One region of the Nonomuraea sp. NPDC003560 genome, then DNA from elsewhere that is predicted to be linked to it. Evidence: riboswitches for the same ligand, from Rfam matches in the RefSeq annotation. Region 1 holds a riboswitch; each other region holds the start of a gene.
The links. Region 1 has a riboswitch for cyclic di-AMP ahead of ACFYUV_RS24375 (NlpC/P60 family protein). Riboswitches for the same ligand answer to the same signal wherever they lie in the genome.

Region 1 (7,677 bases):
CGCAACGAAGGCGCCGACTCCACGCACAACCCCGAGTTCACCATGCTCGAGGCCTACGGCACCTACCTCGACTACAACGACATCGCCGACCTGACGCAGCGCATGTACCAGAAGGCCGTCGTGGCCGCCCTGGACACCACCGTGGTCGTGCACGACGGCGTCGAGATCGACCTCGGCCTGGAGAAGTGGCCGCGGGTCCGGCTCTACGACCTGGTGTCCGACGCCGTGGGCGAGGAGATCACCACCGAGACCACCCTTGAGGAGCTGCGGAAGATCGCCGACCGCCGTGAGGTCCACTGGGACGCCAAGTGGGGGTCGGGCAAGCTCGTCCAGGAGCTGTTCGAGGCGCTGGTCGAGCACACGCTCGTGCAGCCGACGTTCGTCATGGACTACCCGCTGGAGACCTCGCCGCTGGCCCGTCTCCACCGCGACAACCCGCTGCTGACCGAGAAGTGGGACCTGATCGGGTTCGGCACCGAGCTCGGCACCGGCTACTCCGAGCTCAACGACCCGATCGACCAGCGTCACCGGCTGGTGGAGCAGTCGCTGCTGGCCGCGGGCGGCGACCTTGAGGCGATGCAGCTCGACGAGGACTTCCTGCAGGCCCTTGAGTACGCGATGCCGCCCACGGGTGGCATGGGCGCCGGCATCGACCGGATGATCATGGCCTTCACCGGCAAGAACATCCGCGAGACCATCCTGTTCCCGCTGGTCAAGCCCACCCACTGAGCCGCCGTCCGGCGCCCCGCGCAGGTGCGGGGCGCCGGTCCGGACGGTCAGGGCACCAGCACGAGCCGCCCGCGCAGGCCGCCCTCCGCCAGGCGGGCGTGGGCGTCGGCCGCCTTCTCCAGCGGGTACGTCCCGGCCACCCGTAGCGTCAGCCGTCCGGCCTCGACCAGGCGCACCAGCTCCGCGAGCTGCCGGGCGTCCGAGCGGAACAGCACGGTGGCCACGTCCGTGCCGCGCAGCGCCACCGGCGCGACCCCCGACGCGAGGGCCACGAACGCTCCGCCGTCCCGTATGGCGTCGAGCGCGGGCAGGCCGAGCACGGCCGCGTCCACCACGGCGTCCACACCGCCGGGCACCTGCGCCCGTACGGCCTCGGCCAGGTCCTCCTCGCGGGGGACGAACCATTCCGCCCCGAAGCCGCGTACCAGCTCCTCGTCCGCGGCGCCGGCGGCGGCCACCACCCTGACGCCGCGCACGGCGGCCAGCTCCACCAGGTAGCCTCCGACGGCCCCGGCCGCCCCCGTGACCAGCAGCGTGCCACCCGGACCGACGCCGGTCCGGTCGAGCGCCTGCCAGGCGGTGAGCCCGTTCAGCGGCAGCGTGGCCGCGTGGACGGGGCTCACGCCGCGCGGCGCGCGGGCCACCGCCGGGGCGTCCAGCACGACGTACTCGGCCTGCGCCTTGTACGGCAGCTCCAGCCGCGCGCAGAGCCCCACGACCTCCTCTCCCACGCTGAAGGAGGTTCCCGGGCCCACCTGGTCGACGGTCCCCGCGGCGTCGAAGCCGATCCCGTACGAGTCGAGCTTCCTGGCCAGCCCGTACGAGGCCAGGGCCCCGGACGCCACGGCCAGGTCGAAGGGGTTGACCCCGGCCGCGGCCACCTTGATCCGCACCTGGCCGGGCCCCGCCACCGGCAGTGGCGCGGACACCAGCCGGGGAGCGCCGGAGCCGCCGATGAGTGCACGCATGTTCGTCATGCCCGTGACCCTAGGAAGAGTTACTCTCTTTCAGTAAGTAGGCACCTGGAAGTGCGTAACACACAGCGAGGAGTGAGACGGTGGCGACCACGACGGCGGCGCAGCGGCGTGACCAGGCGAGACTCGCCTTCGACGCCTACTTCGCCGAATGCCCTTCCCGCAAGCTGCTCGACCGGCTCAGCGACAAATGGGTCACGCTGGTGCTCAGCTCGCTGGCCTCCGGCGAGCGCCGCTACAGCGACCTGGCCCGGCACATCGCGGGGGTCAGCCAGAAGATGCTCACCCAGACCCTGCGCGGCCTGGAGCGCGACGGCCTGGTGGCGCGCCGGATCACGCCGCAGGTGCCGGTGCGCGTCGACTACGCGCTCACCCCGCTGGGCCAGAGCCTGATGCCGCTGGTCACCGCCATCAAGGCATGGGCCGAGGAGCACATCGAGGACGTCGAGGCCGCCAGGGAACGCTACGACGCTACCGCCTGAGCCGCACCGGCAGCCGGGCTCGCGGCCGGGGGCGAACCGGTCGGGATCGGCGAACGCGGCGGGGTCGCGATTGGCCGCGCCGATCGGCACGAGCACGGCCGAGCCCGCGGGCACCGGCGTCCCGCCCAGTTCCCGGTCCTCCAGCGCGATCCTGGAGGTGAGCTGGACCGGCGGATCGAAGCGCAGCACCTCCTCCACGACCTCCCTCGGGCGCTCGGCGGCGCGGTGCAGCAGGTCGTGCCGCAGCAGGTTCAGCACGCCGTTCGCGATGAGGTTGACGGTGGTCTCGTGGCCGGCCACGAGCAGCAGCACGCAGGTCGCCAGCAACTCGGCCTCGGTGAGCTCCTCGACGTGTGCGAGGGCGCTCAGGAGGTCCTCGCCGGGACGCTCGCGCCGCCGCGCGATCAGGTGGCGGAAGTAGTCGCGGAACTCGTTCCTGGAACGCTCCGTTTCCGACATGAGGGCGTCTGTCAGCATCGGGTCAAGTCCGCGGGCAAGGGCCTCGCTCCATCCGCGGAAGCGGTCGTGGTCCTCCGGCGGCACCCCGAGCATCTCGCTGATCACCATCACCGGCAGCGGGTACGCGAAGCCGGAAATCAGCTCCGCCTCCTCCGGCAGCCGCCCGATCAGGTCGGCGGTGATCGCCTCGATCCGCGGCCTGAGGCGGGTCACCATGCGCGGCGTGAACGCGCGGCTGACCAGAGCACGCAACCGGGTGTGATCGGGCGGGTCCATGAGCAGGAACGACCTGCCGGGCTGACCTGCCTCTTCCTGCGCGGGCGAGGACGTTCCGTGACCGAACCCGGGGTCGCGCAACACGGCCGCGCACAACTCGTACGTGGTCACGACGAGCAGCCCGCCGCGCGTTCTGAAGATCGGCCCGGCGGCTCGCAGCTCGCGATATCGGACGTACGGATCGCGCACAAATTGCGGATCCGAGGGATCAAAACCCAGCACGTCGGTGGCGCTCATCGGAGGTGGAACCGGGCCGCCGAATTGATCGTTTGGACCGTTCATAGCGGACCACGGCGTGCCAACATATGCGGAGTACGTCACATATAAGTGATCATGTCAATAGCACTGGTCAAGGGCGCCGATTGTGGCGCTTGACGACCTTTCCGCGATGCGTTTACCTTCACCGAGACGAGCGGCTTTGCTTCGCCTGAAAGGTCCGAGTTCTGCTGTTTGGGGGAGGGCTCCCGGTGGATGTGCTCACAGAAGGCGTTGAGCTGAGCCACGCGGATTTGGCGTTACTGGCCGAGCTGGCCAGGGGAGTGACGGTCGATCGGGTCGGCAGGCGGCTGGACATCAGCGGACGGACCGTACGGCGCAGGCTGAGGGGCATCTGCGACCGCATCGGCGTGGCCACGGCGATCGAGGCCGTGGCATGGGCGGCGCGCCGCCAGCTCATCTAGCGGCGCTCATCCGGTGGCGCTCATCATCCAGTGACGCTGGGCGAACCGGCGCTGGGCGAAGTGGCGCTGGGCGAACCGGCGCGCGGGTCAGTCCGCGATGCGCACGCCGCCGGCGAACGGCCGCCCGCCGATCGGGGCGACCCGCACGACGTCACCCGTCCGCGGAGCGTGGACCATCATGCCGCCGCCGATGTAGATGCCGACGTGGTGCAGGTCGCTGTAGAAGAACACCAGGTCGCCGGGGCGCAGCTGGTCGCGGCTGACCTGCCTGCCGGCCGTCCACTGGTCGCCGGTGTAGTGGGGGAGCGAGATGCCCACGCGCTGGTAGGCGGCCATCACCAGCCCGGAGCAGTCGTAGGAGCGCGGCCCTTCGGCGCCCCACACGTACGGCTTGAGCTGCTGGGTGAGGGCCCACTTGACGGCCTGGGCGGCCTTGCCGTCGCCGATGACCGGCAGGTTGACGCGCACGGCCCGGGTGCCGGGACGGCCGGCCTCGCCGACGGCCCGCCGGTAGAGGTTGCTCTCGACCTTGGTGACCAGCTTGGTGATCTTCGAGCGCCTGCTCTCCAGATCGGTGACGAGCTTCTGGACCTCGGCGATGCGGGTCTTGGCGCCGGCCCTGGCCCGCTCGGCGGCCTCCATGGCCCTGGCGAGCTGGTTGACCTCCTCGCCCTGCTGCTGTTCGAGCGCGTACGTGGTCGCGGCCCGGTCGAGGAAGGTCTCGGGGTCGCCGGACTGGGCGAAGGCCAGGGCCTTGTCCAGGCCGCCGGTGATGTAGGCGTTCTGGGCGAGCAGCGAGGCCCTGGCGCGCTTGGCGGCCAGGTCGGACTCGCTGGTGGCCAGGATCTTCTGGGCGGAGTCGTTGGCCTTCTGGGCGGCCTTCAGCCGTTCGCGCTGCTCGTTGTACTGCTCGGCCAGCGTCTCGATCTCTTCGTGCAGCTTCTCCACCTGGTCGGAGAGCTCGGAGAGCGACGGCTTCGGGTCGGCGGCGGCGGAGCCGACGGGGACGGCGAACAGCATCGCGGCGACGGTGACGCCGATGACGCCGAGGCGGTGTGCGCGCCTGGCCTGCTCCTGGGGGCGGGCGTGCCTGCCCCCGGACGTCCCCGAGCGGTCGAACGTCCGCTTCACCAACCGAGCTCCTCTCATCGACGCCGGCCGGGTTAGCTGACGGGTTCGGGCCGGAGCAGCCCTACCGAGATGGTCGGATTCACCCCAAGTGGTGGCGCCAGGTGCTCGCCGCCGTTGGTTCCCCGGCTTCCCTTGCGGGAATTGGGCGTGTCTTTCCGCGCGCATTACGCGGAGAACATCGTCGCTGGACACTAATGCACTCCGGGTTCACGCTCAACCGGAACTGCCGAGTCTGTAGAGGTTTCACAACTGAAGGGTCACAAGGTGATCTCGTGGGTAGCCGTACGGAAGCGGGCTTCTGCACCTTTTGTCCAGCATTCGGGGTGCTGAGGTCTGGAGGAAAGCTCCAAGTCGGCCCGTGTTCACCTGACCACGGGATGTGATGAGATGCCCGAGACGTGGGATTTAGGGCCGAGCCGTAATGAGATCTGTACCCTGGGGAGCCATGGAGCAGGTGGCCGAAGTGGCAGTCCCCGAGACCGCGGTCGTGGTCAGGCGTGCGCGCACGCCCGACGTGCGTGCGATCAGGCGTCTCGTGGACACCTACGCGGGCGCGGGGCCGCGGCTCCTGGAGAAGGCCACGGTCACGCTGTACGAGGACGTCCAGGAGTTCTGGGTGGCCGAGCGGGGCGGGGAGGTCGTCGGCTGCGGCGCGCTCCACGTGCTCTGGGAGGACCTCGCCGAGGTCCGTACGGTGGCCGTCGATCCCGCGTGCCGGGGGCTGGGCGTGGGGCGGCGGATCGTCTCGGCACTCGTCCGGCAGGCGAAGGATCTGGGGCTGCGGCGTGTATTCTGTCTGACTTTTGAGGTCGACTTCTTCGCGAGGCACGGTTTCCGCCCCATCCAGGGCACACCGGTCTCACCCGAGGTCTACGCCGAGTTGCTGGCCTCGTACGACGAGGGTGTGGCGGAGTTCCTTGATCTGGAACACGTCAAACCGAACACCCTTGGCAACACCCGCATGCTGCTGCATCTGACATCGGGTGACGCGGACCTTGACCACTTGGAAAGGTGATTGTTGATACCTATGTCGATACGTTGGGCAGCACAGGCATGTGTCCTGACACGTGCCACATGCGCACTCGAAGCGAGGTGACACGGTGAGCACCGGACAGCCGCCGTACCCACAGGACGATTCCGGCGAGAACCCCGAGTACGGCCAGCACCACGGCCGTCGGCCCGGTGAGCCCGACCCGGACGTGACTGTGGTCGGCTACCGGGCGGACGATGCCTTCGGCCAGCCCCCATACGGTCAGCAGCAGCAACAGGGCTATGGCCAGCAACAGCAGTACGGCCAGCAACAGCAGCAGTACGGCCAGCAGCAGGGCTACGGCCAGCAGCCCCAGTACGGCCAGCAGGCCGCCCCGGGTCAGCAGGGCTACGGCCAGCAGCAGGGCTACGGCCAGCAGCCGCAGTCCTCGGGCCAGCAGTACACGCAGCCCGGCTACGGCCAGGAGGCCCAGTACGGCCAGCAGGCCGCCTCGGGTCAGCAGGGCTACGGTCAGCAGCCGCAGTCCTCGGGCCAGCAGTACACGCAGCCCGGCTACGGCCAGGAAGCCCAGTACGGCCAGCAGGGTTACGGACAGCAGCCCGCCTCCGGCCAGCAGTACGCCCAGCCCGGCTACGGCCAGCAGGCCGCCTCCGGTCAGCAGGGCTACGGGCAGGAGGCCCAGTACGGCCAGCAGGCCGCCTCGGGCCAGCAGGGTTACGGTCAGCAGCAGCAGTACGGCCAGCAACCGCAGTCGCTACCCGACTACGGCCAGCAGCAGGGCTACGGGCAGGACGCCCAGTACGGCCAGCAGGCCGCCTCGGGCCAGCAGGGTTACGGCCAGCAGCCGCAGTCCTCGGGCCAGCAGTACGCCCAGCCCGGCTACGGCCAGCAGGCCGCCTCCGGTCAGCAGGGTTACGGCCAGGAGGCCCAGTACGGCCAGCAGGCCGCCTCGGGTCAGCAGGGTTACGGCCAGCAGCCGCAGTCCGACTACGGCCAGCAGCAGGGCTACGGCCAGGACGCCCAGTACGGCCAGCAGGGCGGCTACGCCCAGCAGCAGTACGGCGACCAGCAACAGGGTTACGGCCAGCAGTACGGCGACCAGCAGCAGTACGGCCAGGCATACGGCCAGCAGCAGCAGTCGCAGCCCTACGGCCAGCCCGGCTACGGCCAGCCCTACGGTCAGCCCGTCGGCGTGCAGCCTCCGGGAGCTCCGGCCCCCCTGGCGGAGTGGTGGCAGCGTCTGGTCGCGAGGATCATCGACGGCGTCATCCTCGGCGTCGTGAACTTCGTGGTCAGCCTCATCCTGGGCCTGTTCGCGATCGGTTACGACTCGGCGACCGGCTCGACCTCCGGCATCCTGTCGGGCTTCGTCATCGGCATCCTGTCGGCGATCGTGACGACCGCCGTCTGGGTGTGCTACGAGTTCTTCCTGACGAAGATGAACGGCCAGACGGTCGGCAAGATGGTCATGGGGATCAAGGTCGTGCCGGTGGGCCAGGCCCTTCCTCCGGGCGGGCTCGCGTCCGACCTGGCGATCAAGCGCGCCGGCGTCACCTGGGGCGGCTACATCCTGAGCGTCATCCCGTTCCTCGGCCCGCTGCTCGCCTGGGCGTGCGTCGCGGTCAACGGCGCCTCGCAGCTGTGGGACAAGCCGCTGCAGCAGACGTTCGCGGACAAGTTCGCGGGCACGGTGGTCGTGAAGATCAAGTAATCCCGCGTCAGCGTAAAACAGGGGCCGGCTTCCCGCCGGCCTCTGTTTTGTGTGTGCGGGGCGTACCAATATGGGGGGTACGACCGCCGACCGCGTGAGGTGGGATATGGCCGGGACACCGTCGTGGCCGGGCGCCGTGCCCGCGGAATGGTGGGAACGCCTCGCCGCCCGCTTCATTGAGGCGCTGGTCTTCGGGGTCTTCTATTACATTCTGTTCATCGCGCTGTGGGGCGCCTTCCGGACT
Region 2 (7,677 bases), on a different contig from region 1:
GCAGGCGGTGAAGACCAGCCGCAGCAGGTCGTCCTCGATCTCGTCGGGCTCGGGCGGCTCAGCGGCGGTCTCCAGCCGGTGGCCCAGCTCGGCCAGGTTGCGGGACATCCGCTCGTTCCTGCGGATCAGGTCGACGGCGCGGCGCTTGGACACCGTCATCAGCCAGGCGCCCGGGTTGCGTGGCACGCCCGATTCCGGCCACTGCTCCAGGGCCGCGACCAGCGCGTCCTGGGCCAGTTCCTCGGCCAGGCCGACGTCGCGGACCAGCCCGGCCAGACCGGCGATGAGCCGGGGCGCCTCGATCCGCCAGACCGCCTCGATCGCCCGGTGGGTGTCGGAAGCCATCACCGGCTCATGACACCAGCACCGTCCGGGGTCCGCAAGCCGAGGTCAGCTCTCCCGCCCGCCCAGACGCCGGCGCATGGCCCTCTCCCGCTCGACCTCCGCCGGGTCGGACGAGGCCGCGTCGGGCGCGTCGGAGGCGTCGTACACCCGCCACACGTCCAGGCCGATCCCGTCATAGCCCTCGGGGACGGGCACGCGCATCGCCCATTCCAGAGCCTCCTCCCTGGACTTCACCTGGATCAGCCAGAACCCCGCGATCAGCTCCTTGGCCTCGGCGAACGGGCCGTCGATCACTGTGGCCCGGCCGCCGCTGTAGGCGATCTGCGCGCCCTGCGAGCTCGGGTAGAGCCCTTCGGCGGCCAGCAGCACCCCGGCCTTGGCCAGCGCCTCGTTGTAGGCGTGCATGTTGTCGACGAGCTCCTGGCTGGGCAGCGCCCCGGCCTCGGTCTCCTCGTTGGCCTTGCCGACGATCATGAATTTCATCCTGCCGTCCCTTCCGTCCGCGGCCCCCGGGGCGGAGCCGGCCTCGCCGAAGCGTCGAACGGGCGCCGGCCGGATCGACACGCGGGCGCGGACCGTCCGCTTCCAGGGCACCGTACCGGTCGTGCGGCGGGGTGGCCGATGTGCCATCCTCGCCCCATGCCCCAACCCGCACCAGACGCCCCCGTGCCCAACCGGGCCCTGTGGGACGAGCGCGCCCGCGTCCACGGCTCCACCTCGGCCGACCGGTTCTACGACGTCGACGCCTTCCTCGCCGGCCGGCAGACCCTCTACCCGCTCGAACGCCGCCTGGCCGGCGACGTCGCCGGCCGGGACCTGCTCCACCTGCAGTGCCACTTCGGCCTGGACACGCTGAGCTGGGCACGTCTCGGAGCGCGGGTGACCGGCGTCGACTTCTCCCCGGTGGCGGTCGCGCGCGCCCGCGAGCTGGCGGCCAGGGCAGGGCTGGCGGCCACGTTCGTGGAGGCGGACACGCAGCGGCTGCCGGCGGAGCTGGCCGGCGGCTTCGACGTGGCGGTGGCCACGTACGGCGTGTTGTGCTGGATCGGCGACCTGGACGCCTGGATGCGCGGCGCGGCCATGGCGCTGCGGCCCGGCGGCCGGCTGGTGCTGGTCGACCTGCATCCGGCCTACCAGACGGTGGCCTCGCTCGACCCGCTGGTGGCCGACTGGCCCTACGGCGGCGGCCAGGCCCACCGGGAGACGGTGACCGGCACGTACGCCGACGCCGCGGTGGTGACCGGGACCCACGAGGCGGTCGAGTACCCGTACTCGGTGGGCGAGATCGTCACGGCGGCGGCGCGGGCCGGGTTCACGGTGGCCGAGCTGGGCGAGCACGTCGAGACCGACCTCGACCCGCGCGGCCTGCTGCCGGAGGGCGCGGACGGCCGGTACCGGTTCCCGTTCGGGGACTCGCACCTGCCGATCCTCTACTCGCTGGCGGCGGTCCGGCCCTGAGACGCGGCGAGCGCGCGTCCCTCGTGCGGGACGCGCGCTCGGAGCGGGCGGAGGTCAGCTCGCGTACTGCGGGTATCCGTAGCCGACGACCTGCGACTTCGGACGGACGCGCTCCTCGACCTTGCCGTTGCCGGTGTTGCCCTCGATCGTGGAGATCGTGCCATCGCCGTTGTCCTTGACGACGAAGCCGACGTGCTGGATGGCGTCCAGGCTCTTGCTGCCGCCCCAGGAGAAGAAGACCACCGCGCCGGGCCTGGCCTCGGCGCCCCAGCGGTCGTTGGCGGCGAACCACTTGGCGTGGGCCACGGTCCAGGCGTCCCAGCCGACCTGCGGGCGGGCGCCGGTCTGCTCGCCGACCCAGGAGACGAAGATCGAGCACCAGGGGGCGTTCAGGTACATGGCGCGGGTGCCGCCGTCGCGGGCGATGGTCTCGGCGGCGCGCTTGGAGTCGGCGTACCACTTCTGGAACTTGGTGCCGCCGCCATAGGCGTTCTCGGAGGTGCCGACCTGGGCCTTGGCCATCGCCAGGACCTGCTGGGCGGTGACGTTGACCTGGGTCTCCTCCGCCTTGCGGGTCTGGGCGGCGGCCTGCGGCGCGGCGGCCGAGTGGCCGGCCGCGGCGGCCGGGCCGGCGCTGTCGGCGGCGGCGGTGGTGGCGTGAGCGCCGATGGCGGAGGCGAGGATGGCCGCGCCGAGCGCGGCGTGGGCGTAGGTGATCTTCGGGGCACGGATGGGACGGTGCGTGGCCATCGAGGGCATTGACTCCTTGCTTCCATGCCGCTTACCGGGTTAGCTGACGGGTTCGGACGTGGAAGCTGCCCTACGGCACCGAAGTGCCGATTCACCCCAAAGGACGTGGGTCCCCGGTTCCGCCCGGAGGCGGATTCAGCGGTCACAGGACGATCCTGTGAAATGTCTTGCGATGGTTGGACAAAGCCGGATAAACCGGACATCTGCCGCGAGATGCCCCACAAGGTAATACATCGGGCAAGAGCCAGGCAAGTGGCTAAAGGTCCAGCTAGGAGAGTTGGGCCCGTGCTTCGGCCAGAAGCCCCATCATGGCAAGGGATTCGTCAAGCGGCATGATCTCGCTCTCCGTGCGGCCCTCGATCGTGGCCGCGCGCACCTCGCGCAGCTCGCCCGCGTAACCGTTGTCGGCCGGGTCGAGCACCAGCTCCTCCGTCTCCATCGACGGCCCCGACAGCAGCACCCGCCGCGGCGCCCAGAACGGCGCCAGGATGTCGGCCCGCATCGACGTGCCCACCACGCTCGCGTCGTTGGCGTGATGCGCCAGCAGCGACACGTCCACCAGGGCCCGCCGACCGTCGGGGTACAGCAGCAGCCCGCCGGCCTCGGCGTCGACCCCGCTGGGCGCCAGCGAGCCGGCCATCCGCAGCTCCGCGGGCATGCCGAGCAGCAGCTGGGCCAGCCCGAACGGGTAGATCCCCAGGTCGAGCAGCGCCCCGCCGCCCAGCTCCGGCGCCCACAGCCGATGGGCGGGGTCGTAGGGCAGCGCGAAGCCGAACGAGGCCCGCACCGACCGGATCTCACCGAAGCGCGGATCGGCCGCCACCCGCTGGATGAGCGGGTTGAAGCGCATCCACATGGCCTCCATGAGGAAGACCCCGGCCGCGCGGGCCAGCGCCACCATGCGCCCGGCGTCGGCCACGTCGGCCGCCAGCGGCTTCTCGCACAGCACCGACTTGCCCGCCGCGATGGCCGCCTCGGCCACCTCCAGGTGCTGGGCGTGCGGCGTGGCGACGTAGATCGCGTCGACGGCCGGATCGGCGCACAGGGCCTCGTAGGAGCCGTAGGCCGACTCCGCGCCCAGCTCGTCGGCCAGCGCCCGCGCCCTGAGCGGGCTCCGCGAGCCGACGGCGGCCACCCGCATGCCGGGCTCGGCCACGATGGCCGCCCCCACGGTACGCGCGATGCCGCCGGTCGCCGCTATTCCCCAGGTGAAATCTCGCACGACCGAGATCGTAGAGCGCTCAGGTCAGGTTGAACGAGTCGGGGTCGGGCCCGATCCGCCGCCCCGCGTTCATCGCGCCGATGGCCGCCATGTCCTCGGTGTCGAGGATGAAGTCGAACACGTCGATGTTCTCCTCGATCCGCGACGGCGTGACCGACTTGGGGATCACCACGTTGCCGAGCTGCAGGTGCCAGCGGAGCACGATCTGGGCGGGCGTCTTGCCGTACTTCTCCGACAGCACGCGCAGCGCCGGGTCGGCCAGCAGCCCCTTGCCCTGCCCGAGCGGGCTCCACGCCTCGGTCAGGATGCCGTTGGCCTCGTGGAAGGCCCGCATCTCGCGCTGCTGGAAGTACGGGTGGAGCTCGATCTGGTTGATCGACGGCGTGATGTCGGTCTCCTCCATCAGCCGGGTCAGGGTGGCGACCGTGAAGTTGGAGACCCCGATGGCCTTGGCCCGGCCGTCCCGGTAGATCTTCTCCAGCCCCCGCCAGGCCTGCACGTACCTGTCCTGCTCCGGGACCGGCCAGTGGATCAGGAAAAGATCTACGTAGTCGAGGCCCAGGCGGGCCAGGCTCTCGTCGAAGGCCTGCTCGGCGCGCCCGTGGTCGCCGTTCCACAGCTTGGTGGTGACGAACACCTTCTCCCGTGGCACCCCGGCGGCGCGCACGGCCCGGCCGACGCCCTCCTCGTTCTCGTAGGCGGCGGCGGTGTCGACGTGCCGGTATCCGGCGCGCAGCGCGGCCGTCACCGCGTGCTCGGCGTCGTCGGCAGAGACCTGCCAGACGCCGAAGCCGAGCTGTGGTATCTGCACACCGTCGGTGTTGAGCATCAGCGAGTTCATACCCTCCATTGTTCACGTGTCGTTTCTTGCGGCTTAAGCAGGCCGGGCTACCTTGAGGCGGGTCGTGCAAGGCCATCCACCGGCTGGGGGAAACAGAGTGGTCAGACAGGCGTCGGCCTGGGTGGAGTCTCCGCTCCAGATGCTGTGCGCCGTCGAGGCCCACCATGCCGGGCTGCTCGGCCCGGACACCGTGGTCGTGCCGCGCGCCGGCCTGCGTCCGCTGCGCGCCACCCGCAAGGAGCTGCGCCGCCTCGACCTGCCCGCCGGCCTGGTGCTGGACGAGCCGCGCGAGCGCATGCCGCGCCGCGTCCAGGCCGTGGGCGACGCGTTCTCCGGCAAGGTCCAGATGCGCTGGCTGACCTCCGACCCCGGCCGCATCGTCGTCGTGGACGACGGCCTGGCCACGCTCAGGCTGCTCGAACTGCTGGCCGCCGGGCCGTTCCGGCCGCTGCTGCGGGCCCGGGCGACCCCCTCGCGGGCGCGCGCCCTGCTCGGCCTGGCCGCCGCGCTGCGGCTGCGGATGAGCCGGGTGTCGGTCTTCACCGCCCTGCCCGTCCCCGACGAGCTGGCCGCCGCCGTCCGGGGGGCGGGCGTGGACCTCGTCCGCCACGACTTCGCCTGGCTGCGCGCCCAGCCGCCGAGCGCCCAGGGGCCCGCCGAGCGCACGGTCGTCCTCGGCACGTCCCTGGTCCGCAACGGGCTGGTCCACCGCGACCACTACCTGCGCTGGCTGACCGACCTGGCCGGACGCGAGCCGCTGGCCTACTACCCGCACCGCCGCGAGGACCCCGTCGACCTGGCGCTGATCGGCGAACGTCCCGGCATCACCGTGCACGACGCGGGCGTGCCGGCCGAGCTGACGCTGCGCGGCCTCGACGCCGGGCAGCGGGTGCTCAGCCTGCCCTCGACCGCGATCACCTCGCTGCGGGTGCTGCTCGGCCCGCGCGGCGTCGAGGTCGAGCCGGTGGACGTTCCCGACGACTGGTGGACGAGCAGGGCGGCCCCCGGCCTGCGATCGCATTTGACAGGAGCTTCCAGGTGAGGGTGCTGGCGATAGCCGACTCCGACTCGTATCTGAAGTGGGCGGCCTGCCTGCTCGACGACCTGCCCGCGGGCTGCGAGAGCGAGCTGGTGGTGGTGCGCACCCCGATCGCGCCCTCGCCGGAGCAGATCGCGGCGGCGGTGGGCGGGCGCGCGGCGCCCCCGGTGTTGTCGGCGCGCTCGCTGCGCCGCCTGGCCGAGCGCACCCGCCCCGACGCGATCCTGGTGGGCTGCACGGGCCCGGTGGTGGACGTCCTGGTGGCCGACGTGCTGGCCGGGCTGCGGCCGGCGGGCCGGGCACGGCCGGTGTTCGTCAGCGGGCTGCCCGGCATCTCGGTGCCGGCCACGGAGAAGGCGTGGCTGTTCCGCAGCGGCTGCGACCTGTTCGTGGTGCACAGCGAGCGGGAGGTGGCCGAGTTCTCCGAGATCGCCGGCCGGCTCGGCGGGGGAGGGGCGGTCGGACTGGCCAGGCTGCCGTTCCTGCGGCCCGGCGCGGTGTCCGGCGGCGGCGACCGCGTCGTGTTCGCCACCCAGGCCAAGGTGCCGCGGGCGCGGGAGGAGCGCGAACGGGTGCTGACGGCGCTGGCCGAGCTGGCCGCCCGCCGCCCCGGCCTGGAGGTCGTGGTCAAGCTGCGCGCCCTGGAGCACGAACGCCAGACCCACAACGAACGCCACCACTACCAGCGGCTGTGGCGCGAGATGGGCGAGCCGGGCAGGCTGACGTTCGCGGCCGGGTCGATGCACGAGCAGCTGTCGCGGGCGGCCGGGTTCGTCACGGTCAGCTCGACGGCCGCGCTGGAGGCCGTCGCCATGGGCGTGCCGTCGCTGGTGCTGAGCGACTTCGGCGTCAGCGCCGAGATGATCAACCTGGTGTTCGAGGGCAGCGGCCTGCTCGGCACGCTCGACGACCTGGCCCTGGGCGACTTCCGCACGGCCGAGCCGCGCTGGTGCGAGGCCAACTACTTCCACCCGGCCGGCCGCGACGACTGGGCGGCCCTGCTGACCGGCCTGGCCGCGGACGGGGCCCGCCCGCCCGCCCGCTCGCTGCTGGACGGCCCCGAGCACGCCGCGGCCCGCCGCCGGGCCAGGTTGCGGGTGGAGGTGCCGCCCACGATGCTGCGGGCGGGCTACCGGGCCAAGCGGCGGGTGCGCCGCTACCTCAGATCGCTGACCTGATCTTCCTGCGCAGCCTGGACAGCGCCGAGGGCGGCTCGGCCAGCCCCAGCGTCTCCAGGCGCTTGCGCTTGAAGTAGCGCCCGTCGAACGCCCCGTCGAACCCCGGGCCCGACGGGCGCAGCTCGGGATAGGCGTCGGCCTGCATGCAGTAGCCGACCGCGCGCACCAGCGCGGGCAGGTCCGTGCGCGGCGGCTCGTCGATCACGCCGTCGGCGTTCAGCCGGGGCAGCAGCGCGTCCACGATCGTGGCCGGCACCCGGTTGCTGTTCTCGTACGGCGTCAGCCGGTCCAGCACCAGGCCGGTGCCGAAGGAGGCGACCGGCAGGCCGAAGTAGCGCCGGGCGGTCACCAGGCCGGTGGAGAAGCAGCCCACGACCAGCTCGGGCCGCTGCGTCGCGAAGCACACCTCGGCCGGCACGCTCTCCCCGGCCACCGTCAGCCGCACCCCCAGCGGCCCGGCCGCCGCGCGCAGCAGTTGCGCGTGCCGGCGTCCGGCGGCCGGGTGCGGCTTGAACACCACGTCGGTGCAGCCGCGGGCGGCCAGCGCGCGCAGCATCGAGGCGTGCAGCCCGGCCTCCTCCTCCGGCGTGACGATCTCCAGCGCCGACAGGTACTGGCCGAGGACGACCGCCTGCCCGGCGCGCAGGTCCGGGGCGGTGGCGGCCACCTCGTCCACGACCGCGAGGAAGCGCTCCTCGGGCAGCACCACGGGCGGCACGCCGTACTCGCTGAGCAGCAGCGGGGTCAGGCCGGGCACCAGGTCCAGGTGGAGCAGCCGCTCGATGCGGCGGGAGATCTCCGCGGGCAGCGGGTCACGGGTCGGCCCGTAGCTCATCAGGCCGTC
Region 3 (7,677 bases), on a different contig from region 1:
GATCGACCCCATGGAGACCGCCGAGGACATCGTCACCCGCTACCACCGCCTGTGGGCCGAGATCACCGACAGCGAGATCATCGACGAGGTCGACTGGCACCGCGTGGAGCAGCGCATCCGCCGCCTGAACCTGCTCGGCTTCGACGTCGCCGAGATGATGGTGCGGCGCAAGGTCGGCACCGGCCGCCTGATCGTCCGGCCGAAGGTGGTGGACGCCGGCCACCACCAGCGCCGGCTGATCAGGCTGACCGGGCTCGACGTGGAGGAGAACCAGGCGCGGCGGCTGCTCAACGACCTGGACGGCTACCGGGTCGCCAAGGGCCTGCGCCACGAGGACGAGGCCATCGTCGCCCACCGCTGGCTCGCCGAGGTGTTCCACCCGACGGTCGACGGCATCCCCGCCGAGCTGCGCGGCAAGCTGGAGCCCGCGCAGCTCTTCCACGAGATTCTCGACCACCGCTGGTACCTGTCGGAGACGGCGGGCGGCGACGTCGGGCTGGCCACGGCGGTGAAGTCGTACGTGGACAACGTGCTGGTGCACAAGCCCGACGAGAAGGCGCTGCTGCCCGACGACCCGGACGAGGACGATCAGTAGGCGACCGTGATGCGGGTGCGCGGGTGGGCGTGCTCCTCCAGCTCGTCGGCGATCGCCACCGCGTAGTCCTCGGCGGTGATGAAGCTGCGGCCGTCGGCGTCGCTGAGCAGGTCGTCGCGGCCGATCCGGTAGACGCCGGTGCGCTCGCCGGGCGCGATCTCGGCGGCCGGTGAGACGTAGGTCCAGTCGAGGTCGGTCACCTCCCGGTAGAGCCCGAGCGCGGCCCGCGCGGCCTTGGCCTCCTTCTTGTAGATCTCCGGGAAGCCGGGCGTGTCGACCAGGTCGACGTCCGGGCCGGCCTTGAGGCTGCCCGCGCCGCCCACGACCAGCACCCGGCTCACCCCGGCGGCGCGCAGGCCGTCGATGAGGGCGCGGTTGGCGGCCAGGAACGGCGGCTCGGGCTCGGTGCCGTCACGCGGCGGGGCGATGGCGCAGACGACGGCGTCGTAGCCCTCGGCGAGCGTGGCGGCGTCGTGGATGTCGCCCTTGACGGGACCGCGGCGGCTGACGCCGGTGACGTCGTGGCCGCGGCCGGTGAGTTCGGTGACGATGCGCTGACCGATCATTCCGGTCGCGCCGAACACGAGGATCTTCATGACAAGCACAGTATCCAATGGATACTGGTTACTTCATCGTGCTATAAGTACCTTATGGATACTGGTGATGCCTTCGACCCGAACTGCCCGACTCGGCTGGTCCTCGACCGGATCGGCGACAAGTGGTCGGTGCTGGTGCTGCTCAGCCTCAGCGACGGGCCGATGCGCTTCACCGTGCTGCGCGGGCGGATCGGCGGGGTGACGCCGAAGGTGCTCACGCAGACGCTGCGGGCCATGGAGCTGGACGGGCTGATTACCCGCGAGGTCTTCGCCGAGGTGCCGCCGCGGGTGGAGTACGCGCTGACCGACCTGGGCCGCTCGCTGCACGCGCCGATCTCGGTGGTCGCGCGGTGGGCCGAGGAGAACGTGCACGAAATGCTCCGCCATCGTGAAAAAACCTCGTGAATTAATCATATTTCCGCACGAGTGATGCTTTTCTTCGTCCTGGCCGTATAAAAACGTATCCCTCGGTAAATCGCCTGCCTTCTGGTCTCTTGTGGCCCCCTACGCTTTCCCCGTCCCACGACGGAGGGAGGCTCGCGGTGCTGGGAGTGGACACCTGCCTGGCGGAGGTCATGTCGATACCGGGCGCGCTCGACGCCATGCTGGTCGACGGCACGAGCGGCATGGCGGTCGCCTTCAGCAGCGCGTCCGGCGTGGACGCCGACAGGTCCGCCGCGGCGCTGACCGAGGCGCTGCGCGCCACGACCGACGGGCTGACCCGGACGTGTCCCGGCGAGATCGTGCGCATCGACGACATGCTCGTCACCACCGACCGGGGGCACCACCTGCTCCGGCTGCTGGAGACGGTCTTCGAGGGGCCGCTGGTCATCTACGTCCGCCTCGACCCGGAACGGTCGAACCTGGCCCTGGCCCGGTACCGCCTGCGGGCCATCTCCGACCTGCTGACCACCTGAGCCATGGCCGCGCTCGACTCACTCCTCGCCGGACTTGCCCGCGAACGCGCGACGGGGGCGCTCCGCGTGGGCCGGAACGGCACGATCTACCTGTCGGACGGGCGCGTGACGTACATGGAGTGCGCCCAGACGCCGGGCGTCGAGCGGCTGTTCGCGGCCAGGGGGCGGGTGCCGGAGTCGGCCCTGCGCGCCCTGCAGGCCGACGGCGGCCGCGCCCGGCTGCTCCAGGAGGGTCCGGTCACCCTGGCCGAGCTCCAGTACGCCGTGCTCGGCGTGGTCCAGGACGCCGCCTTCTTCCTGCTGCCGGTGACGGGCGTGCGACCGAAGTTCCGGCCCGGCGAGGAGCACTGGCTGGGCGGGCAGTGGTTCTTCGACGTCCAGGAGCTGGTGCGGGAGTCCGCCCGCCGCCGGGAGCAGCTGGCCGGCATCTGGCCCTCGCCGGAGGTGGACACCCAGCCCGTGCGGCCGGTCCCGCGCCTGCCCGGGCATGGCGTGGCGCTCAGCCAGGTGCAGTGGGAGGTCGTCGTACGGGCCGACCACAAGGCGACCCCGCTGGAGCTGGCCCGGCACCTGGGCCGGTCGGGCTACTCGGTGCTGGTGGCCGTCAGGAGGCTGGCCGCCGCCGGCCTCCTCGTCCCGCCGGACCCGGTACGGCCCGCGCAACGCCGTCCGGACGACGGGGAGGCGCTGCCCAGGCGGGTGCCCGGCGCGGTGGCGGTTCCCGCCGGGAACGGGCGGGCGGGGGCCGCCGGGCCGGTGCCGACGGGCGACCCGACCGATCTGACGCTGCTGCTGCGGCTGAAGAAGGCGCTGGAGGAGATGCCGTGAGGTTCCCCTCACGACGCAGGAGGAGGCCACCCGTGGAGCTACGGCAAGAGGTCCTGGCGGAGATGGAGCTCCTGCGCGGCCGCACGCCGGACGTCACCGGCAGCGTCGCGTGCACCGTCGACGGCCTGCGGATCGCCTGCGACCTGCAAGGGGACACCGGCGAGCAGGTGGCGGCGCTGTCGGCGGCGCTGCTCGCGATGAGCGGCCGGATGCTGACCATGGCGGGCCGCGGGACGTTCGAGGAGACCCTCGTGTCCGGCACCGCCGGGTTCGTGGCCTTCTACGCCGCGGGCCCCACGATCGTCCTCACGGTTCTGGCGGGACCCGGCGCCAACGTCGGGCTCCTCCGGCTGGAGGGCAGGAAGACGGCGGCCTCCGTGGCCGCCGTGGCACGCAAGCACTGACCATCCCCACCGAAGCGGAGGAAAGCATGGCAGGCATGGACGTCTCCCTCAAAGAGATGATGAGCATCGACGGCACGATCGGGGCGGCGATCGTCGACCACGGCAGCGGCATGGCGCTCGGCACGCTCGGCGGCTCGAAGGAGCTGGACCTGCAGGTCGCGGCGGCGGGCAACACCGAGGTCATCAAGGCCAAACTGCGCACGATGGACTCGCTGGGCCTCAAGGACGGCATCGAGGACATCCTGATCACGCTGACCGCCCAGTACCACATCATCCGCCCGCTGACCGGCCGCAGCGGCAAGGGCCTGTTCCTCTACCTCGCCCTCGACCGCAACCGGGCCAACCTGGCCCTGGCCCGGCACATGCTCAAGGTCATCGAGGAGAAGCTGGAGCTCTGACCGGCCCGCGCAGGGAGGCTCCGCGGCGGGTCACGCGGCGGGCTCGGGCCGGGCGGGCTCGGGCCGGGCGGGCGTCGCGGAGCCGGTGTGGGCGGTGATCTCGGCGACGATCGCGGGCCACAGGGCGCGGGGCAGGTCGTGGCCCATGCCGGGGTAGGTGACCAGGCGGGCGCCCGGGATGGCGGCGGCCGTGGCCCGCCCGCCGGCGAGCGGCACGAGCTGGTCGTCCTCGCCGTGGATGACCAGCGCGGGCACCTTCAGCCCGCCCAGCGCGGACGTGCGGTCGCCGGAGGCCATGATGGCGGCGAGCTGGCGGGCCGTGCCGGCCGGGTCGTGGCAGCGGTCGAAGGCGAGCCCGGCCAGCCTGGTGACGCGTTCGCGGTCCAGCTCCCAGCCGGGGGACCCGAGCACGGCCCAGGTCGTCAACGCGCCGGCGACGACCCCCTCGCGGTCGGTCGCGGGCTTGGCGAAGAGCACCGCGGCGGCCGCCTCGGTCGGCGGGGCCGCCTGCGGGCCGGGCGTGGACATGATCGAGGTCAGGCTCAGCACGCGGGCGGGGTGCCGGATGGCCAGCGCCTGGGCGATCATCCCGCCCATCGAGGCGCCGACGACGTGCGCGGCGGGCAGGCCCAGGACGTCCATGAGCCCGGCGCTGTCGTCGGCCAGGTCGTCCAGCACGTACGGCGAGGGCGCGCCCCATGCGGGCACGCCCTCGTCGTGGAGATGGGTGGACAGGCCCGCGTCGCGGTTGTCGAACCTGACGACGTGGTGGCCCTGCTCGGCCAGGAGTTCGCAGAACTCGTCGTCCCAGTGGATGAGCTGGGCGCCGAGTCCCATGATGAGCAGCAGGGGCCTGCCCGTGGGTGAGCCGAAGCTCTCGTAGGCGATCTCGATGCCGTTGGCGGCTGCGCGCTGGATCACAGCGACCAGAATGTCATTCTGGTCGCGAGGCGTAAAGAGCGGTCTGTCCGGAGATCAGTCGTTGAGCAGCTTGCGCAGGCGCTCGCCGCCGAGCACCACGCCGCCGCCGGCCAGCACGAGCACGCCGGCCATGACGGTGCCGCCCATCGCGACGGTCTTCCCGACCTGGCCGCCGGCGGAACCGGCCGCGTCCTCGGCGGGCTTGTCGGCCAGCACCTTGGGAGGCTCGGCCGGGTTGTCGTCGAACCTGCCCCACGCGCCGGTGGAGAAGGCCACGGGGTAGTTCTTCTTGCCCTTGCCGTCGCCCCACTTGGTGATGACGTAATCGATCTTGATGTGGCCCTGGCCGCCGTTGCCGTCCACGCCGAGCGTGTCGGGGTTGAAGGTGCCGCCGGTCAGCTCGGCGAAGGTCTTGGCGTCGAGGTCGAGCATGACGCCACGGCTGGAGGGCTCGCCGGGGCCGCGGTCGCCCACGAAGAACGGCATCTTCTTGCCGTTGTAGGTCACGTAACCCTCGGTCATGAGGGGCCAGCTCGGGCTGGCGGCCAGGCCCTTCTGCATGGGCTTGCCGCTGGCGGGGAGGCCGGTGTCGCCGGCCCGGCCGGAGGAGTCGTCCCAGAAGTAGGAGGCCTTCGTGGAACCCTTGAGCAGGATCTTCTGGTCGTCGCCGGTGTCGGCGTGGGCGCCGGTGGCGGAGATCGTCAGCGCGCCCATGGCGGACACGGACAGCAGGGCGAGAGAGCGCAGGCCAAATCGAGACATGAAGCAGTGAAGTCCTTCGCGAGGGGACAGGGGGAACGCGCGTGACTACGGTGCGTAACCGGGCAGAGCGCCGAAAAGGTGGTTACGCGGCGCGTGGGGGAAGTCAGGGAAGAGACCGCTCAGCAGGCGGTCGTCACTACACTGTCCGGGGGTACGACGAGGTGGTACATGCGTGAAGTCCTCTCCATCTCGCCTACCGGGTTAGCTGACGGGTTCGGGCGTGGAGATGCCCTACCGGCACATGGCCGGATTCACCCCAATGAGATGGGTCCCCGGTTCCCGACAAGTCGGGATTCGGCGCCAGCTGTCGTCCCTCTCCTGGTAGGGACTACGCCACCAGCTGGTAATTGGTTAAGACGGTACCCAGAGATTCGGACAAATACAAACGAATCGTCATGAACCGGGTAAAGATCTACCTATCGAGGTAAAGAGAAAGGGGGCACGGCATGCCGTACCCCCTGCTAAATCGGGCCTTTCAGCCGCCGCTCTTGCGCCTGAAGGATCTTTTACTCGCTGCCGGACCGTGCGCCCCGTGGATCTTCGACGGGTCCACGCCCCTGCCACCCGCGGCCGAGTCGGCCTGCTGCCCGCGCTTGCGTTCCAACGCCTCGCGGAACTTGCGCTTCATCTCGTCCTCGGGAGTCTCGCTGACTTCCGGCTCCGGTGTTTCCGCCATGAGGACCTCCTGGTTCTGGGGACATCCACAGCTTCGCACGACGTCGCTTACGACGCGAAACCGGCCTCCACTCTGCTTTCCGCCGCGGGCGCCTGCTCCAGCCGCCTGCCGGGCATCATGACCAGCGCGACCAGGGCGATCACCGCGCCCGCCACGCCCAGCGACGGGATGACCACGGCCGCCGCCGAGGCGTGCGCGGCCGCGAGCCCGTGGACCGGCGCGTCCGTGGTGATGACCGACGTGTACGCGGTGCCGGCCAGCGCCAGCGCCACCGAGCCGCCGATCTGCCGGAAGAAGGTGAGGTTGGCCGAGGCCGTGCCGATGTACCGCGGCGCGACGGCCTGCTGCACAGCCACGGTCAGCCCCGACAACATCGGCCCCATGCCGAGCCCGAGCAGCGCCATCCACCCGGCCAGCAGCAGGCCGTCGGTGCGCACGGTGAGGTTCAGGCAGAGCAGGCTGCCGGCCACCAGCAGGAACGGCGCCCCGACCAGCCACGGCTTGTACGTGCGCGTCCTGGACATCAGCGTGCCCATGAGCGCGCTGCCCGCCACCATCGCCAGCGTCATCGGGTAGATCCTCAGCCCGGACTCGGTGGCGCTGACGCCCAGCGCCTGCTGGAAGTAGCGCGGCAGGAACACCACGCCGGCGTACATGCAGAAGGCGGTGAAGAACGAGGTCGCGTTGACCAGCGTGTACGTGCGGTCCCGGAACAGGTGCATCGGCATGACCGGGTTCGCCGCCCGCAGTTCGACCAGCACGAACGCGGCCAGCAGGACCAGCGCCAGCAGGATCGGCCCGGCCACGGGCGGGGAGGTCCAGGAGTTGCCGTCCAGGCCCTTCTCGGTCAGGCCGAGCAGCAGGGCGCTGATGGCCACGCTGAACACCGCGATGCCCGCGTAGTCCGGCCGGCCCCCGCCGCCGGTGCCCGGACGGAACGGCAGCCGCAGCACCACGATCGCGATCAGCACGATCCCGAGCGGCACGTTCACGTAGAAGGCCCACCGCCAGCTCGCGTGGTCGGTGAACAACCCGCCCAGGAAGGGCCCGGCCAGGTACGTCAACGCCATCACGCCGCCGAGCGCGCCCTGCACGCGGGCGCCGTTGCGTCCGGGCGGGAACATCTCCATCACCAGGGCCAGCGACAGCGGCAGCAACGCGCCCGCGCCCAGCCCCTGCACGGCGCGGAAGGCGATGAGCTGGGTCATGTCCTGGGCGAGCCCGCACAACGCCGATCCGACGACGAACACCGACATCCCGACGAGCAGCAGCGGCTTCCTGCCGTGCTGGTCGGACAGCCGGCCGTACAGCGGCACGGTCACGGTGGAGGTGAGCAGATAGGCCGTGACCACCCAGGTGTAGAGCCGGGTGCCGCCCAGCTCGCCGGTGATGCGGGGCAGCGCGGTGCCGACGATCGTCTGGTCGAGCATCGCCAGGAACATCCCGCCGAGCACCGCCAGCAACACCAGACCGTTGCCCTTGGTCTTCATGTCATTAGTCACAGGTGAAGATTGATATGTAAGAGCTGACATGTCAAGCCTTCGCTATGCTGGCGGGCATGTCCCTGCGGATCGCGCTCC
Region 4 (7,677 bases), on a different contig from region 1:
CGGAGTTGCCCGCGACCACCGGCAGGCCGGTCGCCGACGCCTCCAGGAAGACGATCCCGAGGCCCTCGACGTCCACGCCGTTCCAGCGGGTGCGGCAGGGCATCGCGAAGACGTCGGCCGCCGCGTAGTAGCCGGGCAGGCTCGCGGCGGGGACCGTGCCGGTGAACCTGATCGACTCGTGCCCGCCCGCCAGGCGCTCCAGCCTCGCCCGGTACGGGCCGCCGCCGACGAGCAGCAGCACCGCGTCCGGCACCGCGCGCAGCACCCTGGGCCAGGCCCGGATGAGCTGGTCCTGGCCCTTGCGCGGGACCAGCCGGGACACGCAGGCCACCACCGGCCGGCCGTCGAGGCCCAGCGCCGCCTTGGCGGCCCGCGGGTGGAACTGGTCGACGTCGACGCCGGGCGCCAGGCGTACGAGCTTGTGCGGGGGGATCGCCGCGGCCAGCCGCTGCCGCGTGTAGTCGCCCAGGTAGGTCACCACGTCGGCGTGCGCGCCGATCCTGCGCAGCACCGAGCGGAAGCCCGGCGCGCCCGCCCACGACGCCTCGTGGCCGTGGGTGAGCATCACCACCCGCCGCGCCCCCGCCGCGCGCAGACGGGGTGCGAGCAGGCCGAGCGGCGCGGCCGCGCCGAAGACGACGGTCTCGGCGCGGTGCTCGGCCACCAGCCCGGCCGCCCTGCGCGCGACGGCCGGGGTGGGCAGCATCAGCCGCGTCGGGTGCCGGACGACCCGGTACGGCTGACGCCGGTCGAACTCCTCGCATCCCGGCCAGGCGGGGGCGTAGACGGCCACCCCCGGCGTGCGGAGCGCGAGTCCGTGCACGAACGACTGGATGCCGCCCGGCCTGGGCGGGAAGTCGTTCGTCACGAAGACCACGTCGGTCACGGTTCGGGGACGCCGTTCAGTCTCGCCCACGAGCGGGCCAGGGCGTTGCGCTCGGGGCTGGAGGGATGGGAGGCATAGAGCACATATTCCACCGCATCCGGCGACAAGTCGGAAATGTTGGTTATGGCGAGGCGTTTCTGCATCGCGACGAACGTGGCCGGATCCCTGGTGAGGTCGAGGGCGTGCACGTCGGCCCGCGCCTCCACGTGCCGCGTGATCAGGTTCTGGGCCGGGTCGGAGACCAGCGAGGCCAGCGTCATCAGCCCCATGAGCACGCCGATGGCGCGCGGGTCGGCCACCGAGGCGATCCCCGTGCGCCGCCGCAGCGGCCCGACCAGCAGGAACAGGCCGATCGCCCCGAAGGCGGCCAGCAGTCCGCCGAGCAGCGTGCCGTCGAGCACGTCGGCGTGCTTGGCGTGGCCCAGCTCGTGCGCGACCACCAGCTCGACCTCCGACTCCGGCGCCTTGAGCAGCGTGTCGTAGACGACGATCCGGCGGGTGGCCCCGAAGCCCGACACGTACGCGTTGAGCGCCGTGGTGCGCCGCGAGGCGTCGGCGACCAGCACGTCCTCGACCGGGACGCCGTCCCGCTCGGCCATGGCCAGCAGTTCCGACCGCAGCGAGCCCTGCGGCATGGAGGTGAAGTCGTTGAACAGCGGCTCGAACACCACCGGGTAGACGTACGACACGCCGAGGGTGAGCGCGAACGCGCCCACGGCGGCCGGGATCCACCAGCGGCGCACCTTGCGGGCCAGCGCCACGAGGGCGAGCAGCATGACGGCCGTCAGCAGCACGCCGACGCCGGTGTTCTTGAGCCGGTCGGCGGTCCAGCCCGCCCAGTCCTGGGTGGACAGGCCGTAGTCGCGCAGGATCGTCTCGAACCACATGCCGAGCGGCCACCTCAGCACCTCGGTGATCGCGGTGAGCACCACCACGCCGAGGATCACCCGCACCCACCACGGGCCCCTGAGCACGCCCAGCACCTTGGCCGCGAACGGCGTCAGGACCAGCAGCCCGGCGAACAGGACCGTGAGACCGAGCGAGATGTAGCCGGGCAGGGTGGTGGCCGCGTCGAACGCCTGCGCCCTGGCGATCTGGGCGGCGCTGAAGTCGCGGGCGGGGTCGGGGGCGACGGCGGGCGCGCCCGCCGCCAGGACCCGCCAGGGGGTGGCGAACGCGGCCACCGCCAGGATCACGCCGCCGACCAGGGCCAGGGCGGCGCCGGCGGCGCGCCTGGAGCGGGATTCCGCGCGTTGCCGTTCGCGGGCGATCAGGTGCTCCGCCGTTCCCGTCAGCTTGCCGGTTCCCGGACGGGCCTCGACGCCTTCGGCGAGGGGGCCGGCGGGATCGCCCGCGCCCTTGCCGCCCTTGCCCTTGCCGCCTCCTTCGCCGCCCTTGCCCTTGCCGCCGCCTTTGCCCTTGCCGCCGCCTTTGCCGCCCGTTCCCGGGTCGACGGGGGGCTCGGGGCTCTTGCCGGGGGTGTCCGTGTCCTCGGCGGCCTGCGCGGGGGGCTGGGCGTCGGTGGCGGGGGCGTCGGCGTGGGGGCGGTCGTCGGGGGTGGGGGGTCGGGGGTGACGGGGGTCCTCGGTGTCGGGGTCGGCGTCCGCGTCGGGGCGGGCGTCCGGATAGTCCGGGTCGTCGGGGTGGCCCGGGGACTCGGGTGGCTCGTTGGTGCCGGACGGCTCCCGCGGCGCACCTTCACCGGGCCGGTCCCCGCCGTCGTCCCTGATGGCCACACCGCCGCCGTGCGCCGCCGCGACCGCCGTGCCGGGCTCATCGGCCCCTCCGGCGACCGCTCCGGCGGGCTCGTCCCCTTCCCGGGACGGGTCGTTCCGCTCGCTCATCTGCCTCCCCTTCACGCGAGCTGCTCTCGTACGTACTCGCGCCACCGTGCCGCCAGCGTCTCGGCGGTGAGCCCCACGGAGGCGAGCGCCTGATCGACGCCGGCCACGCGGGCATCACGGTAGAGCCGTACCAGGGTCCCGTCACCGAACCGGTCCGCGAGGAAGCGACACGCCATCCAGGCCTCCTGGTACGCCCGCGCGAGCCGTCCGGGATCGGCGGCCGTGGGGGCGAAAGCCGCAGGTCCGGGCAACTCGCTCGGCAGCCGGCCGGCCCTTACGTCGGCGGCGAGTTCGGCGGCGGCCGTCCCGACGGGGAGTCCGGCGTCGCGGTAGGCCACGTAGTCGGCAAACCCCTCGTAGAGCCAGACGGGCAGCCGGTCGGTGCCCGCGGCGACGTGGGTGAGCTCATGGGTGAGGACAACGTCACGTCCCGTGGAGGTGAGCCGGGCGAACGAGCCGGGCACGACGATCACCCTGGCGCCGTCGGCCACCGCGGCCAGCCCGTCCAGCGGGCCCGTGCGCGCCAGCCCGGCCGCCTCGGCGTCGGAGTCCGGCACGACGACCAGCGCGCGCACCGGCCGGCCGAGCATCGCGGACACCCGCCGTCCGGCGAGATCCGCGCGGCGGGCCAGATCGGCGAGCACGCCGGGCTCTGCGCGGTGCCCCACGACCACGGACCGCGCGCCGCGGGCCACCTGACCGCCGTCGCTCCACAACCCGCGCGCCCCGGCGGGCAGGACGGCGGCGGGCGGCGCGTCGGCCACCACGAGCACCGCCGTCGACAGCAGCAGGACCGAGAGGAGCAGCCGCGGACCGCGAAGGGACGGACGCACCTGCGAGGACACGGCCCGATGCTAGTAGGCCCACGCCCCTCCCGGCCCCTTCCCGAGGCCGAGCCCTTCGCCGGACCGATCCCGTCCCGGAGCCGAGCCCTTCGCCAGACCGGGTCCTGCTCGGGGCCGGGCATGCGACAGGCCCCGGCCCGGACCGGGGAGGGTCCGGGCGGGGCCCGTTGTCACGCGCCGGGACGCACCGCGCCGACGAACGACGACTTCCGCCATCCGCCCAGTTTGTCGATGCGCACCCGTTCGCCGGTCCGCGGCGAATGGACCATCTTGCCGTGGCCGACGTACATGCCGACGTGGCCCAGCCCGTTGAAGAACATCAGGTCGCCCGGCTTGAGATTGCGCCAGGAGACCTTGCGCTTGATGCGGGCGAACTGGCTGTTCGTCACGCGCGGGAGTCGTACCCCGGCCTTCTTCCAGGCGTACTGGACGAGTCCGGAGCAGTCGAACGCACCAGGGCCCGTGGCCCCGTACCGGTACGGGTCGCCGACCTGATGCTTGGCGACGGCGACGGCCCTGCGGGCCTTCGACGCCTGCCGCGCGGCCTTGGCCGACTTGGCAGACCTGACGGTCTTCGCCGACCTGGCCGACTTCGCAGTGGCCGCCTTGGCGGTGCTGGACACCGCGGTGAGCCTGGCGGCCGATTCGCTCACCGTCTGCGCCCCGGCCGGTACGGCATGGAGAACCGCACCTCCGGCCGTCACGGTCATCGTGAGTGCGACGCCCCTCAGGGCAAGACGGGACAGACGGGGGTTATGCAGGGAGGTAGACAGGATTTCTCCTTGTGTCTTCCACGAACGCCTACCGGGTTAGCTGACGGATTCGGGCCTGGAAGTCGCCCTACGGCGCGAAAGACGCGCCGATTCACCCCTGATCCCGGGGGATGACGGGATCTTTGGGTCCCCGGCTCCGTGCCTCCTGGCTGCACGGACTCGGCAGGTCGCCGCCCGATGGTTGTGCCTGAACGGGGATATCGGCGGCGACCGCTGGATTTTTATCTGGTCCGCATCGGGGTTCCGATGTCGATCCGCGGTGCGCATGGCTTGCTGACCGCGACGCCAGAAACTACGCCGAGGGGTCAAGATTTGGCAAAGGGAGACTCGGCCTGTAAAGATCAGATAAAGGTGCAAGTCAAGGGTGAAACCCCTGCTGGACCTCAGGACTCCGTTACCGCTTTGTGACCCTTCTCACACTTCCCGGCACACCTGATTGTCAGGGCCCTTTCGCCCCGTTTGTCCCGTTCGCCGCAGCGCTCACGGGCACGCCGAAGCCGCCCGAGATTTCGGGCGGGGGCCGAGTCAGGGGCGGATGGCTCCGACGAGCGGGCGACCGTAGTCGGCGAGGCGGACGACCTTGACGACGTCGCCCGTCTGCGGCGCATGAACGATCTTGCCGCCACCCGCGTAGATGCTGACGTGCCCGAGCCCCTCGCTGAAGATGAGGTCACCCGGCTGGAGGTCCTTGAGGTCCACCTTCCGGCTCGCGCCCCAGGCCCACTGCTGCCACGTCGTACGCGGCAGTGAGACGCCGGCGGCGCGCCAGGCGGCCTGCGTCAGCCCTGAGCAGTCGTAGCCGCGCGGGCCCGTGCCCCCGTAGATGTACGGCTTGCCCACCTGGGCGAAGGCGAAGTTCAGGACGGCCGCCGCGCTGCCCGAGGCGGGACCGGTGTACTTGATGCCGGTGCTGTTGGGATTGCCCGGGTTGTAGGCCCCCAGCTTGTCCAGGAGCTTCTTCTGCTGGCCGACCAGCTTCAGCACCTCGGCCCGCTCCCGCTGGACGGCGTCCCGCTCCTTGTCGGCGTCGGCGAGCGCGGTCTCGGCATTGTCGCGCTCGGCCTTGAGCCCCTTGTTCTCGCGGTCGAAGGCGGCCAGCTTCTCCAGCCGCTCGCGCGAGAGCTGCCCGGCCATGGCCAGCCCGGCCAGCAGGTTCTCGGGATCGTCGACGCCGACCATGCCGGGCAGGGAGGTGACGTCCCCGCCCAGCTTGTAGGAGTCCACCGCCACCCTGATGATCTCGGCGCGGAGGTCGGCGACCGTCTGCAGCTTCTGCTTGTAGCGGTCGTTGAGCCTGATGTAGGCGTCCTTGGCCTTCTTGTAGTTCTCGGTCGCCGTGTTGTACCGGTCGACCACCTTGTCGGCCTTGTCGTTCAGCTTCTCCAGCTTGGCCTTGGCCTGTTTGAGAGTGGGCTTGGGATCAGCGAGCGCCGCACCCATCGGGACCGTCATCAGTCCGATCGCGAGACCCGCGGCCACCGTCACCCGGCCAAACCTCACAGCGTCGCCTCCCAGGGATTACACCTGGGGCGAAATAGTACAGAAGTGGCGGGTTGGGTCTCGCCAATAGTGCTAATTCGTAACTTATGCGCGGCCCAGCCGGCGCAGCAGCAGACCGGACGGAACCGGTCTGGCGCCCATCCGGCGTACGGACTCGGCTACCTCGCGGTCGGAGGAGACGACGGCCACGGCCCGGCCGGGCGGCTCGGCCCGGACGAGCTGGCGGATCAGGTCGTCGGCGATCTCCCCCGGCGCGCTGAACAGCACCCGCACCCCGCGCGGCGCCACCACCTGCACCGGCGCGTTGAGCTCGGCGCCGTCGAAGACCACCGTCACCTCGACCCGGGTCTGGGCGACCAGCCCGCCGAGGCCGGTCATCAGCCGGTTGCGCTGGTCGGCGAGGGTGAGCGTGCCGTAGCCGGTCTTCGTGACGTTGTAGCCGTCGATGATCAGGTGGACCTGCGGCAGCGCCAGGAGCTGGTCGAGGAGCTGCGGGTCGTCGTCGGCCAGGGCCCGCGCGGGCACCCCGCGCACCCCGGGACGCTCGCCGGTGCTGGCCGCGACCGAGTCGGCGGGCCTGCTGATCGTGGTGGGCAGCGCCAGCTCCCTGCGCAGCCCGGCCGAGGCGTCCTGAAGGGCGTCGAGCAGCACCCTGATGCGGGCGTCCTCGATGCTGCGGCCCTCGCGGGCGGCCCGGCGGGAGGCTTCGAGCTGCCTCTCCACGTCGGCCAGGCGCTCGCGCAGGCGGCGCAGCTCGGCCTCGCCCGCGTTCCCGGCGGCGGAGGCGGCGTGCCGGGCGTCGTCGGCGGCCTGTTCCATCTCCTCGGCCCTGCGGGTGGCGGCCTTGGCCCGCTCGCGCGCGTCGTGGAGCTTGCGCCGCAGGTCGGAGTTCTCGGCGCGGGCCGCCTTGATCTGCTCGCGCAGCCGGTCGGCCTCCTCCTTGGCGGCGGTCTTCTGCGCGGCGAGCTGCTCACGCAGCCGCGTGACGGCCTCCTCGCGCTCGGACCCCTCGGCCGCCACGGCGGACTGCTCCAGGTCGGCGCGGGCGGTTTCGATCATCTCCGCCCAGCCGGGGGGCCTGGTGAGATAGGCTGCGGCAGCCACCAGCACGGGGTCGGCGGCGGGCGGCACACTGCCCTCGGCCAGCGCGGCGACCAGCTCGGGCCATCCGGCGGCGACGGACTCCGCGACCAGTTCGCGGAACTTCTTGTCGTTCTCCAGTTGCGCGGCGATCGGCGCGCTGCCCAGCTTGGCGCGCTTGCGCGGGTCGAACTTCGCGATGCCGCGCAGCGGCGGCGGCACGGAGACGGCGGGCATCGTGCCGAGAACCTGGGCGGCCAGGTCGACGACGTTGAGGCGCACCTGCTCGGGAAGCGGGCGAGACAGGCCTTCACCCGCTGAACTCATCCCACTTGTCCCTTCGTGACATGCCCTTTCAGACAAGGGTACGGCTCTTGCGTACCTGACCGTAACGGTCCCTTGAACCTAGACAAGCGCTTGGTAGGGGGTATACGACTGAGCCGGGGCAGCGGTGCGGCCTGGAGGTGAGCGGTGACGGAACAGATGCGCACGTCCACGCGTGACCTGGCGGAACTGCGCGAGCGGGCGTCCCGCTGGCTGCGCGGACGGGTCGGCGGGGACGCCACGGTGTCGGAGCTGTCGCGGCCCTCCGGCAACGGCATGTCGAGCGAGACGCTGTTCTTCACCGCCACCTGGGCCGCCGGGACGCGGCGGTGCGTGGCCAGGCTCGCACCTGCGGCGGAAGCCGTTCCGGTGTTCCCCTCCTACGATCTGCGGGCCCAGTTCGAGGTCATGCGGCTGGCCAGGGA

Region 2: another riboswitch for cyclic di-AMP. It lies ahead of ACFYUV_RS18535 (CHAP domain-containing protein); the one in region 1 lies ahead of ACFYUV_RS24375 (NlpC/P60 family protein).
Region 3: another riboswitch for cyclic di-AMP. It lies ahead of ACFYUV_RS21580 (hypothetical protein); the one in region 1 lies ahead of ACFYUV_RS24375 (NlpC/P60 family protein).
Region 4: another riboswitch for cyclic di-AMP. It lies ahead of ACFYUV_RS07810 (C40 family peptidase); the one in region 1 lies ahead of ACFYUV_RS24375 (NlpC/P60 family protein).

The regions. Positions count from the first base shown of each region.
Region 1 is NZ_JBIAOF010000006.1:165,884-173,560, reverse strand. Features, by position in the region: gene lysX (bifunctional lysylphosphatidylglycerol synthetase/lysine--tRNA ligase LysX) at 1-729, shown strand, start outside; gene ACFYUV_RS24395 (NADP-dependent oxidoreductase) at 777-1,706, opposite strand; gene ACFYUV_RS24390 (winged helix-turn-helix transcriptional regulator) at 1,787-2,185, shown strand; partial or broken gene ACFYUV_RS24385 (cytochrome P450) at 2,219-2,644, opposite strand; gene ACFYUV_RS24380 (LuxR C-terminal-related transcriptional regulator) at 3,388-3,600, shown strand; gene ACFYUV_RS24375 (NlpC/P60 family protein) at 3,688-4,731, opposite strand; cyclic di-AMP (ydaO/yuaA leader) riboswitch at 4,738-4,889, opposite strand; gene ACFYUV_RS24370 (amino-acid N-acetyltransferase) at 5,177-5,746, shown strand; gene ACFYUV_RS24365 (RDD family protein) at 5,832-7,433, shown strand; gene ACFYUV_RS24360 (RDD family protein) at 7,540-7,677, shown strand, end outside.
Region 2 is NZ_JBIAOF010000004.1:507,257-514,933, reverse strand. Features, by position in the region: gene ACFYUV_RS18550 (RNA polymerase sigma factor) at 1-345, opposite strand, end outside; gene ACFYUV_RS18545 (YciI family protein) at 391-828, opposite strand; gene ACFYUV_RS18540 (class I SAM-dependent methyltransferase) at 985-1,803, shown strand; gene ACFYUV_RS18535 (CHAP domain-containing protein) at 1,858-2,553, opposite strand; cyclic di-AMP (ydaO/yuaA leader) riboswitch at 2,567-2,704, opposite strand; gene ACFYUV_RS18530 (Gfo/Idh/MocA family protein) at 2,822-3,775, opposite strand; gene ACFYUV_RS18525 (aldo/keto reductase) at 3,795-4,616, opposite strand; gene ACFYUV_RS18520 (hypothetical protein) at 4,714-5,658, shown strand; gene ACFYUV_RS18515 (DUF6716 putative glycosyltransferase) at 5,655-6,833, shown strand; gene ACFYUV_RS18510 (alpha-2,8-polysialyltransferase family protein) at 6,817-7,677, opposite strand, start outside.
Region 3 is NZ_JBIAOF010000005.1:202,348-210,024, forward strand. Features, by position in the region: gene ACFYUV_RS21540 (DUF4032 domain-containing protein) at 1-595, shown strand, start outside; gene ACFYUV_RS21545 (NAD(P)-dependent oxidoreductase) at 589-1,191, opposite strand; gene ACFYUV_RS21550 (helix-turn-helix domain-containing protein) at 1,246-1,596, shown strand; gene ACFYUV_RS21555 (roadblock/LC7 domain-containing protein) at 1,734-2,108, shown strand; gene ACFYUV_RS21560 (DUF4388 domain-containing protein) at 2,112-2,936, shown strand; gene ACFYUV_RS21565 (roadblock/LC7 domain-containing protein) at 2,969-3,340, shown strand; gene ACFYUV_RS21570 (hypothetical protein) at 3,367-3,738, shown strand; gene ACFYUV_RS21575 (alpha/beta fold hydrolase) at 3,769-4,659, opposite strand; gene ACFYUV_RS21580 (hypothetical protein) at 4,714-5,421, opposite strand; cyclic di-AMP (ydaO/yuaA leader) riboswitch at 5,597-5,731, opposite strand; gene ACFYUV_RS21585 (DUF5302 domain-containing protein) at 5,897-6,097, opposite strand; gene ACFYUV_RS21590 (MDR family MFS transporter) at 6,145-7,599, opposite strand; gene ACFYUV_RS21595 (PadR family transcriptional regulator) at 7,656-7,677, shown strand, end outside.
Region 4 is NZ_JBIAOF010000002.1:527,147-534,823, reverse strand. Features, by position in the region: gene ACFYUV_RS07825 (glycosyltransferase family 4 protein) at 1-886, opposite strand, end outside; gene ACFYUV_RS07820 (M48 family metalloprotease) at 883-2,730, opposite strand; gene ACFYUV_RS07815 (hypothetical protein) at 2,742-3,575, opposite strand; gene ACFYUV_RS07810 (C40 family peptidase) at 3,746-4,228, opposite strand; cyclic di-AMP (ydaO/yuaA leader) riboswitch at 4,359-4,523, opposite strand; gene ACFYUV_RS07805 (NlpC/P60 family protein) at 4,874-5,800, opposite strand; gene ACFYUV_RS07800 (NYN domain-containing protein) at 5,933-7,255, opposite strand; gene ACFYUV_RS07795 (phosphotransferase family protein) at 7,400-7,677, shown strand, end outside.